Regions from separate parts of the Staphylococcus sp. mip270_02 genome, predicted to be linked through region 1. Evidence: predicted binding sites of a transcription regulator. Region 1 holds the regulator's gene; each other region holds the start of a gene.
What was found. The regulator NrdR, encoded in region 1, represses ribonucleotide reductase genes. The targets are predictions, from matches to a motif close to AACACNATATATNGTGTT.
Positions count from the first base shown of each region.

Region 2: a site for NrdR is predicted at 1,621-1,638, ahead of nrdI (class Ib ribonucleoside-diphosphate reductase assembly flavoprotein NrdI). Genes of this name have one in related genera too.
Region 3: a site for NrdR is predicted at 1,168-1,185, ahead of nrdD (anaerobic ribonucleoside-triphosphate reductase). Genes of this name have one in related genera too.

Region 1 covers NZ_CM132934.1:1,607,628-1,611,092, reverse strand. Annotated here, with positions in the region: gene ACW5YJ_RS07550 (replication initiation and membrane attachment family protein) at 1-1,150, opposite strand, end outside; gene nrdR (transcriptional regulator NrdR) at 1,151-1,621, opposite strand; gene gap (type I glyceraldehyde-3-phosphate dehydrogenase) at 1,951-2,976, opposite strand; gene coaE (dephospho-CoA kinase) at 3,261-3,465, opposite strand, start outside.
Region 2 covers NZ_CM132934.1:2,629,817-2,633,281, reverse strand. Annotated here, with positions in the region: gene queF (preQ(1) synthase) at 1-285, opposite strand, end outside; gene ACW5YJ_RS12630 (DMT family transporter) at 306-1,187, opposite strand; gene nrdI (class Ib ribonucleoside-diphosphate reductase assembly flavoprotein NrdI) at 1,911-2,309, shown strand; gene nrdE (class 1b ribonucleoside-diphosphate reductase subunit alpha) at 2,272-3,465, shown strand, end outside.
Region 3 covers NZ_CM132934.1:565,709-569,173, reverse strand. Annotated here, with positions in the region: gene nrdD (anaerobic ribonucleoside-triphosphate reductase) at 1-1,143, opposite strand, end outside; gene ACW5YJ_RS02515 (ThiF family adenylyltransferase) at 1,354-2,352, opposite strand; gene ACW5YJ_RS02510 (thiazole synthase) at 2,352-3,119, opposite strand; gene thiS (sulfur carrier protein ThiS) at 3,121-3,321, opposite strand; gene ACW5YJ_RS02500 (NAD(P)/FAD-dependent oxidoreductase) at 3,311-3,465, opposite strand, start outside.

The sequences.
Region 1 (3,465 bases):
ATGCCTGTTCAGCCGTTTTAATACCTTTTTTCTTCCAATTTGATGCTATTTCAAAAATATAAGTTTTAGGTAATTTCATATCTTCCTTCAACATAACAAATTGCAATAGAATATTAATAACACCAAAAGATAAGTTTTCACGTTCAATCAATTCTTCAATCATGAATTTTTGCTGTGTAGTAGGTTCTGATTCAGACCACGATGCTAACATATCAATCGGGCTTGTTTGCTCCAATTGTACCAACCAATTATCAGATTGACTTGACGTTTCTTCAGAATTGGTTACTTGTAAAGAAGGGACATTATCTTTTTCTGATTTAACTTGTAAATTTGGTAACTGTTGTTCATGTTCCATTAAATAATAAGTACGTGCGTGTTTTCTCAATTCTTCAAAAGATAATTCTTGAGCACTAGTTATCGATTTTAAAATAATACGCTTCATCGATTCAGGCGTCAAACCATATAATGTTGCAATTTGTGTTATTAACGCTTTAGCATCATTCGTAACTATTTTTGAACTAATAAAATGATTTTGTAACAAATCATATAATGTTTCAAAGTCAAAGTGAACGCGTGTAAGGTCTAAACCTTCATACGGCTTATCATCTTGGATGTATGCTGTATCTTGCGCTAATGCTTTATTAGGAATTTTAAAAACATCAGTAAATGTGCGTGTTATATCTTGATAACTACTTAAGTCTACAGCCTTTTTAGTTTCAAAGTGACGTTTTAATTGTTGGTAACGTTGTTTACTCACCTCACTATATAGATAAACAGATAGCATAGGATCACTGAAAAACTGTTTCGCAGTAGGTGGTTGATTAAGAACATAAACAAATGAGGAATGCTGCTCGTTATGATTTACATAAGATTTTACCAATCCAATACCTTCTAACAAATCCATTTCTTTTCTGAATTCTAATAGATTAATTTTCAACTCACTCATAATAATATAGTGCGTCAACACCGCATCTACTTCGTGGTCCACAAATTGGTTTAAATAATGATATAGTCCTGTCGCATTAGCGCCTATCATTGGTGTAAACAATCTGTTCAAGATTTCTAAATGATTATTATTTAAATAAAATTCACGCACGATAGTAAAATTATCATGTGGTCTCAATCCATAATCATATGATTGTAACCCCATTTACGAATCACTCCGTTTATTATTTACTAATATACCTTGCATTGATTGTAATAATTGATCTACATCTTTGAATTCTTTATAAACAGAAGCAAATCGTACATAGGACACTTGATCTACGTGCATAAGTAAATTCATCACGTGCTCTCCTATTTCTCTAGAAGAAATTTCTGCGTGCCCCTCATCTCGCAACTTCCATTCTACATTATTAGTAATATCTTCTAATTGTTGGTAACGAACTGGTCTCTTTTCACAAGAACGGACTAAACCATTTAATATTTTCTCACGCGAAAATTGCTCCCGTGTTCCATCTTTTTTCACCACGATAAGTGGTCTTTTCTCTATATGTTCAAAGGTTGTGAACCTTGTTTCACAATTTTCACATTCTCTTCTACGACGAATCGCATTAACTTCATCTGCATGTCTAGAGTCTACAACACGAGAATGAGTCGAATTACATTTCGGGCATTTCATCGAATTATCACCCTCTCATTTATGATTATCTTCTATTATACTATAAATATACATGTCACAAAAGAATCGCTATTACACAATTTAGCATATATGAATTAATGCTAAATTATTTTAAACTAACTCTTACACATTTTTTCTGATGACAACTCTTACTATAAAAGGATACTCTCATTACACCAAGCATTTGAATATATCTAGCTTCTTATTCATCGATGTGTTAATAACATTAATAAAACTCCTTTTAAATTAGTATGCTTAAATGCAAACTAACTTAAAAGGAGTTTATAAATTAATACAATCATATTGTTGTTACAGGTATAATTTTAGTTTTAATATGTTACGGCTGCAACATCACTTTTCAATAATTGACCAATTTGAACAGCAACATCCACAACTCTATTTGAATAGCCCCATTCGTTATCGTACCATGCAATTACTTTCACTTTATTATCACCCATAACCATTGTACTCTGTGTATCAATGATAGCTGAATGTGGATTAGTATTGAAATCCATTGATACTAATGGTGCATCTTCAGTTGAAATAACACCTTGTAAATCATTGTCTTTAAATGCTTGATTCACTTGCTCTGCCGTTACATCTGCATCTAAATCTACAACTAAGTCTACTAAAGATACATTTTTTGTTGGTACTCTTAAAGCCATACCATGTAATTTTCCTTCTAATTCAGGTAAGACTTCTTTCAACGCTTTTGCAGCACCTGTAGAAGTTGGGATAATACTTTCATTACACGAACGTGCACGTCTTAAATCTTTGTGAGGGTTGTCGATGTTGTTCTGATCATTAGTAATAGCATGAACAGTAGTCATTAATCCATTTTGAATACCAAATTCATCATTTAAAACTTTAGCGACTGGTCCAATGCAATTTGTTGTGCATGAAGCGTTGCTAAAGATATCGTATTGCTCTATGTCTAATTGATCATTATTTACACCCTTGACGATCATTTGCACATCGCCACCTTTTGATGGTCCTGTTAACAATACTTTTTTAGCACCTGCATTAATATGCGCAATTGCTTTATCTCCATGATTAAATTTACCTGTTGCCTCTATTGCTATATCAACATTCAATTCTTCCCAAGGTAAATTTTCCGGATTTCTATCAGATACCAATTGGATGACATGGTCATTCACTTTAATACCCGCTTCCGTTGGCTCTACTTTTAAATCATAAGCACCATGCGTTGTGTCATAGTTAATTAGGTGAGCAATTGTTTCAGCTGGGTAGCTAGCATTAATTGCTACTACATTCAAATCTTTATTATTGAGCGCAATTCTCAATACCATTCTACCTATTCTACCCATTCCGTTAATCGCAATATTTGTCGTCATTCGAAGCACCCCTCGTCTTAGTGTTATACTTTATGAAAATAGTATAACATAAATTAGATTTTAAGAAAGCGTTTTCTGAAACAAATGTAAAATTTTTTAATTTCAAATAATCTATACTTTTAGTTACACAAATACATACAATTCAATTTCAATTCTCTTCTTTAAAACATCAAATGTAATTTTATTGATTGTTATAGTATACGCTGTTAAATAACTACTTGGTGTTGTTATATATAAAAAATCACCCAATTTCGTAATGAAAACTGGATGATTTTACAATTCTATTATTGTGCTTCTTCAGTACCACTCTCAATGTAACCTTCTTCAAGCAACAAATTTTCTAAGTTTTGTTTAAGTTCTAATTTAGTATCTCTGTTATCTATAACATGATCTGCCATTCTACGTTTTTTATCAATTGATATTTGACTATATACACGTGCTTTCGCTTCTTCCATCGATAAGTCATTGCGTTCCATCAATCGATCTATT
Region 2 (3,465 bases), 1.0 Mb from region 1:
ACCGTGATTTCTAAAACTAAATAAGTAAAGTTTTAATGATTTTGACTCAACCATTTTTATATTTGGTATATAAGAAATATAAATTGTCGCAAAATCAGGTTGACCCGTAATTGGACAAAGTGATGTAAATTCTGGACAATTAAATTTTACAAAGTAGTCACGCCCGGGATGTTTGTTATCAAATGATTCTAAGACTGCTGGGTCATAGTCGAATTCATATTTATTATTTTGATTGCCGAGTAAAGTAATATCCTGTAAATCTTCTGTTTTACGTCCTTCGCTCATAATTGAAAACTCCTTTAAATTTATGGTTTTTGTTCTGACTTTTGAATTGTAGTAGGTTGTCTTCTTGCTTTTTCAAACATATAGTAACTAGACCCAATGATAATCATATAGCCAAGCACTGCATAAAAGTCTGGTGATTCACCAAATAAGATAAAGCCAAATAAAGCGGTAAAGATAATAGATGCGTAAGTAAAGATAGAAATATCTTTAGCGGGTGCATAGCTATAAGCAAGCGTAATACCGATTTGACCTGCGGCAGCTGATAGACCAGCACCGATTAAATACCATACCTGAGTCATCGTCATTGGCTCAAATGTAAATATAGTAAATGGTATCAGAACTATAATGGAAAAGAATGAAAAATAGAATACAATTGTATAGGGAGCTTCACGTGTACTAAGTGCCCTGACACAAGTGTAAGCACTTGCTGCAAATATACCTGATAATAACCCTGCTATAGCTGGAAACATAGATGAAGAAAATTCTGGTTTCACCACAAATAACATCCCTGCTATAGCTACGATCATAGCTATAAATTGATAATTACGAACCTTTTCATTTAAAAATATTAAACTAAGTAAGATAGTCCAAAATGGATTTAACTTCATTAAAGTATCAGCATCGCTTAGAATCATATGGTCTATTGCATAAATATTTAGTAAAACACCAATCAAACCTAATGTTGAACGTGAAATTAACAGGGGTTGACTGCTGAGTTTACCAAATAGGGGTTGTTTATATTTGAAAATAAAATACATAGGTATAAACATTGCTACTAAATTTCGAGCAAGTGACTTTTGGTAGACTGGTAAGTCACCAGCTAGTCTGAAGAAAACAGACATAAAGCTAAAACCAACTGCTGAAATAAGTATGGCAATGATACCCTTAACTTTAGGATTCATATGTATCGCCTCAATTGTTAGTTTTTAACGTATATATATTAGCATATATTTCTAGAATATGTATATATCCTTGAAAGTTTGATGAAACTATATTATGATTATAAAAAGCGAACAAACGTTCTGTAATCAGGTGTGGTAATTTACAATTTATCTAAATAGAATTTATAGTTTGTGTGATATGTGTTGTGGACAATGTGAAGGGGTTTAATAGCTAAACCACGCTAAATCAAGCGTTACAAGCTTTTCAAAAAAAGCAAATGAAAAAACCTTAAATTCAGAAAAAATTTTTTTTGTGATCAAAAATAGCAGTTTAAAGTTGAATTGGTGCCATTTACCTCTGCTCTTCAATATTTTGTCAAAAACAAAGGCCTTTAAATAAGGTTCTGAATTATGTATAATGAAACACATAATATAGTATTGATGATCAGAACGAAACACAATATATTGTGTTTTATATGCAGGGTCACTTTATTTATAATAAACCAAATTTTAAGTAAAATAACACTATTAAGAGCGTTTAATAATGACAAATCAAGCATAAATACTTAATTAATGATTTTTTACATACCAACATATAGATAACAAGCTTACTATATATAGTGGTTAACTCCAAAAAGTTAATACTAGTTATCATTCTTTAAGTACGAAGTGAAATAGTTCGATTTTATAATTGTGATTTTTCATTAATAAAATATTAGTTAAATTAAGAAAGAAGGTGGTCCAATGAAGGTTGTCTATTTTTCATTTTCTGGCAATGTACGCAGATTCATCAAAAAAACTGAGCTTACGAATGTGATGGAAATTACACAAAGTAATTGTTCTGAGAAAATTGAAGAACCATTCATATTGGTCACTGGAACGATAGGATTTGGCGAAGTACCACAACCAGTTCAGTCATTTTTAGATGTAAATAAAAATTTATTAAAAGGCGTTGCAGCGAGCGGAAATCGCAATTGGGGTCAAAACTTTGCGAAAGCTGGACGGTCTATCTCAGAAAAATATCAAGTTCCTTTATTAATGAAATTTGAAGTACAAGGAACACAAAATGATATTAGCGAATTTAAAGATAAGGTGGGGCATTTCAATGAAGATTATGGACGAGAAGAAATACAATCATATTGAGTTAAATAACGAGGTTACTAAACGTAAAGATAATGGCTTTTTCAATTTAGAAAAAGACCAAGAAGCATTAGCAGTATATTTAGAGGAAATAGAAGACAAGACTATATACTTTGATACTGAAATCGAACGCCTTCACTATCTCGTTGATAATGATTTCTATTTTGACTTATTTGCAAAATACTCAGAAGCAGATTTGATAGAAATAACAGATTACGCTAAAAGTATTCCTTTTAAATTTGCGAGTTACATGTCTGCAAGTAAGTTTTTCAAAGATTATGCTTTAAAAACAAACGATAAAAGTCAATATTTAGAAGATTATAAGCAACACGTAGCAATCGTTGCATTATATCTAGCAAATGGTCATAAAGCGACAGCTAAACAATTTATTTCAGCAATGGTTGAACAACGTTACCAACCGGCAACACCTACATTTTTAAATGCTGGTCGTGCTCGTCGTGGTGAACTTGTATCTTGTTTCTTACTTGAAACAGATGACAGCTTGAATTCAATTAATTTCATTGATTCAACAGCTAAACAGTTAAGTAAAATTGGCGGCGGTGTTGCTATTAATTTATCTAAATTGCGCGCACGTGGTGAAGCGATTAAAGGTATAAAAGGCGTTGCCAAAGGCGTACTTCCAGTTGCAAAATCACTTGAAGGTGGCTTTAGCTATGCAGATCAACTTGGACAACGTCCTGGCGCAGGTGCAGTTTATTTAAATATTTTCCACTATGATGTTGAAGAGTTTTTAGATACGAAAAAAGTAAACGCTGATGAAGATTTACGTTTGTCTACAATTTCAACAGGATTAATTGTGCCATCTAAGTTTTTTGATCTTGCAAAAGAAGGCAAAGATTTCCATATGTTTGCGCCTCATACAATTTATAAAGAATACGGTGTCACTTTAGATGATATTAACTTAGATGAATATTACGATGAACTTGTTGCTAACCCAAATGTTGATAAAAAGAAAAAAGATGCACGTGAAATGCTGAATATGATTGCACAAACACAATTACAATCAGGTTATCCATATTTAATGTTTAAAGATAATGCAAACAAAGTGCATGCTAACTCTGACATTGGACAAATTAAAATGAGTAACTTATGTACTGAAATTTTCCAATTACAAGAGACTTCTATTATCAATGATTAT
Region 3 (3,465 bases), 1.0 Mb from region 1:
ACGATGTTTAAATGCACCATTTTTATATAAAATAGGCGCATTATCAGGTGTTACTTCGGAAATGCGTTGAATTCGATAGACGAGAGCATCATGCATTAGTGCCATTCGTTCATGGAATATCTTCCAAAACATTTCAATGTCACCATTAGATTCAATTGCTATTCTAGGCACATTTAATGTCACAACACCTAAATTACATCTTCCATTATTCTCAAATTCTCCAATTTCGTTCTTCCAAGCTGGCAAAAACGAACGACAACCCATCGGAGCTTTAAAATCACCTAATATTTCTACCGTTTTATCATAATTCAAAATATCAGGATACATTCTTTTAGTAGAGCACTCTAATGCTAATTGTTTTATATCATAATTCGGATCTTTCGAACTAAAATTCACGCCTTTTTTAATTGAAAACACAAGTTTTGGGAAGATGGCAGTAATACGATCTTTACCCAAACCTTTGATTCTAGTGTTAAGAATTGCTTGTTGGATTTTACGGCTATATGTATCTGTTCCTAATCCAAATCCTAATGTTACAAAAGGTGTTTGACCATTTGATGTATACAATGTGTTAATTTCATATTCTAAACTTTCTATAGCATCTTCGATATCTTGTGAAACTCGATAATCAACATAAGTTTCTATGTCTTGTGGTGTCACAAATTTTTCAGCCAATTCTCGATGCTTAGCTTCATTATATTGAACGTAATGGCTCAGTAATTCATCAACTCGGTCAATTGTACACCCTCCATATTGGCTACTAGAAACATTGGCAATGATTTGTACAAGTTGGGCAGAAGCTGTTTGAATTGATTTAGGTGAAGTCACAGTTGCGTTACCAATTTGAAAACCATTCTTGAGCATACTTTCTGCATCTATTAAGCAACAATTCGTAAGCGGTTGAAATGGATGATAATCTAAATCATGAAAATGTATCTCCCCTTCTTTATGAGCTGTTGCGATATGTTCTGGTAATAAATGATTTAACGCATATGATTTAGATACTACACCGGCTGTTAAATCTCTCATCGTCGAAAATGTAGCGCTATCCTTATTGGCATTTTCATTTATCACTGTAGGATCTTTAGTTATTAAATTCTTTAAATCTTGTTCAAGTTTATTCATTTTACCCCTCTTTTCTATATGTTGTGTTTTGTTTAAATTTATAACACAATATATAGTGTTTCAATGGGTGTATAAGCAGTTCACAAATTTGTAAAATCTTTTCAAAGTATTTGTGAACTTTAATTGCGTTTTCAAAACATCTATATTAATAATCTAAAAATATAAAAACACTGACTACACAATAGTTAATCATCCTATTATCTAATCAGTGTTTAAATTATTTTATATTCAACTCAAACTCTTTACAATTTCTCTATAAATTTTCTTAGCTTCCTCCTCATTTTCAGTACCATAGACATGCATTCTTCCATCTTTGAACAGTGTGATTTCATGAGTCTCATATGCCAATAGTTTCACAAAGTCATTAGTTTTTTTCACAGTAACTGGTAAATAATCAATATGGTTAAAAATGTCGGCGTTAAAGCGTAACAAGAACATATCTCCGCATTGCTTCTCTATCTTGGTGTCGTATTTATCATTTAATAATTCATACTCGTGCTTCACACAAACATTACAATCACTTTGTGTTAAAGCACTAATATCCATTGACTTATATTGCATATTAAAACAATCTATAGTTATAAGTTTTTTTGAAAATGCTTCTCCAGAGACCCATCTCATTAGCTCGGAAATTTGCATACTAGCTACTTGATAAATCACTGGTGGCAACACACCATTTATTGCACAACTTTCACCAGTACTTGGCATTGTTTCAAGTAGACATTTCAAACATGGTCCTTGATTATCGATACCATAAACAGTACCTTTACTTCCAACTGCAGCACCATAAATCCAAGGTATACTTTGCTTATTACAAGATTCATTGATTAAATACCTTATTTTAAAATGGTCCATACCATCTATAACAATATCCGGATGATATGTCGTTAATAGATTTTCTATATTTAAATTTGTTATTTCACTATCTATTGTTGTTACTTGTACATTGCTATTGATTTGATTCAACTTATGCTTTAATGCTTCAACTTTAGGTAACATTTGTTCCGCATCCAACTCATCATATAACGCCTGTCTATGTAAATTGGATAATTCAACAATATCCATATCGATTACAGTAAGTGATCCTACCCCCATCCTTACTAACATTTCTGCACTGTGACTACCAAGTGCACCTGCGCCCATAATCATGACATGAGTTTTTTGAAGTTGGCTTTGGCCTTGCTCACCAAACTGATGATATCTTACCTGTCGATTGTACCGTTCTATCATAAGAATCCAATACCTTTAGTTGGACTCGATGCTTGTGCCGTATACTTCACAGGTATTCTTCCTGCTTCATAACTCAATCTTCCCGCAGTAATTCCTTTATTCATTGCTTCTGCCATTTTCACAGGATCCGTTGCACTTGATATTGCCGTATTAAGTAAAATACCATCAGCACCTAATTCCATCGCATGACAAGCATCCTTAGGTGAACCAATACCTGCGTCTACGATTACGGGCACATTGGCGCGTTCAATAATATAGCGTAGATTTAATGGGTTATTGATTCCTCTCCCCGTACCAATAGGAGAGGCAAGTGGCATAATTGCATGAACACCTAACTCTTCTAAGCGTTTCGCTAGCACAACATCGTTAGATATATATGGACAGACCGTATAACCTTTTTCCAATAACACTTTACATGCTTTATATGTTTCTAATGGGTCTGGCAATAATGTTTCGTCATCACCAATGACCTCTACCTTAATCATGTCACAAACACCTGCGTGATTAGCAATTTCTGCTATACGGACTGCTTCTTTAGCTGTTTTAGCCCCTGCAGTATTTGGAAATGTGATGAAATTCGATAAATCAACTTTTGCTAATGGATTTGGTAAATCTTTGTCATATAAATTCATACGTCTCACTGCAAAAGTTAATACTTCTGTTTCTGCTGCTTCAATAGCCTGAGTTTGTATCTCTTCATTAGCAAATTTTCCTGTACCTAATAATAATCTTGAATTTAATGTAAAGTTGCCTATTTTAAACATATTAACCGCCTCCTACAAATTCTAATAATTCTAAGTTATCTTCATCATTGACTATTCGAGATGTAAATTGTTCTCGCTTAATTAGTGTCTCATTATGCTCTACAATAATACGTGTTTCATCCAGCCCTAATGATTGAATTATTTCTTGTATATTAATTGGTTGTTCAAAGTTAAATACGTCGCCATTAATCTTACATTTCATTTCTTTCACCTCTCCTAATATGAAAATCATATAATTGTTTTGGCCTATGGCCATTAATAACCCATTGACTCATCAACTCGCCTATTAAAGGTGATAGTAGAATTCCATTGCGATAATGGCCAGTAATGACAAATAAGTCTTTAT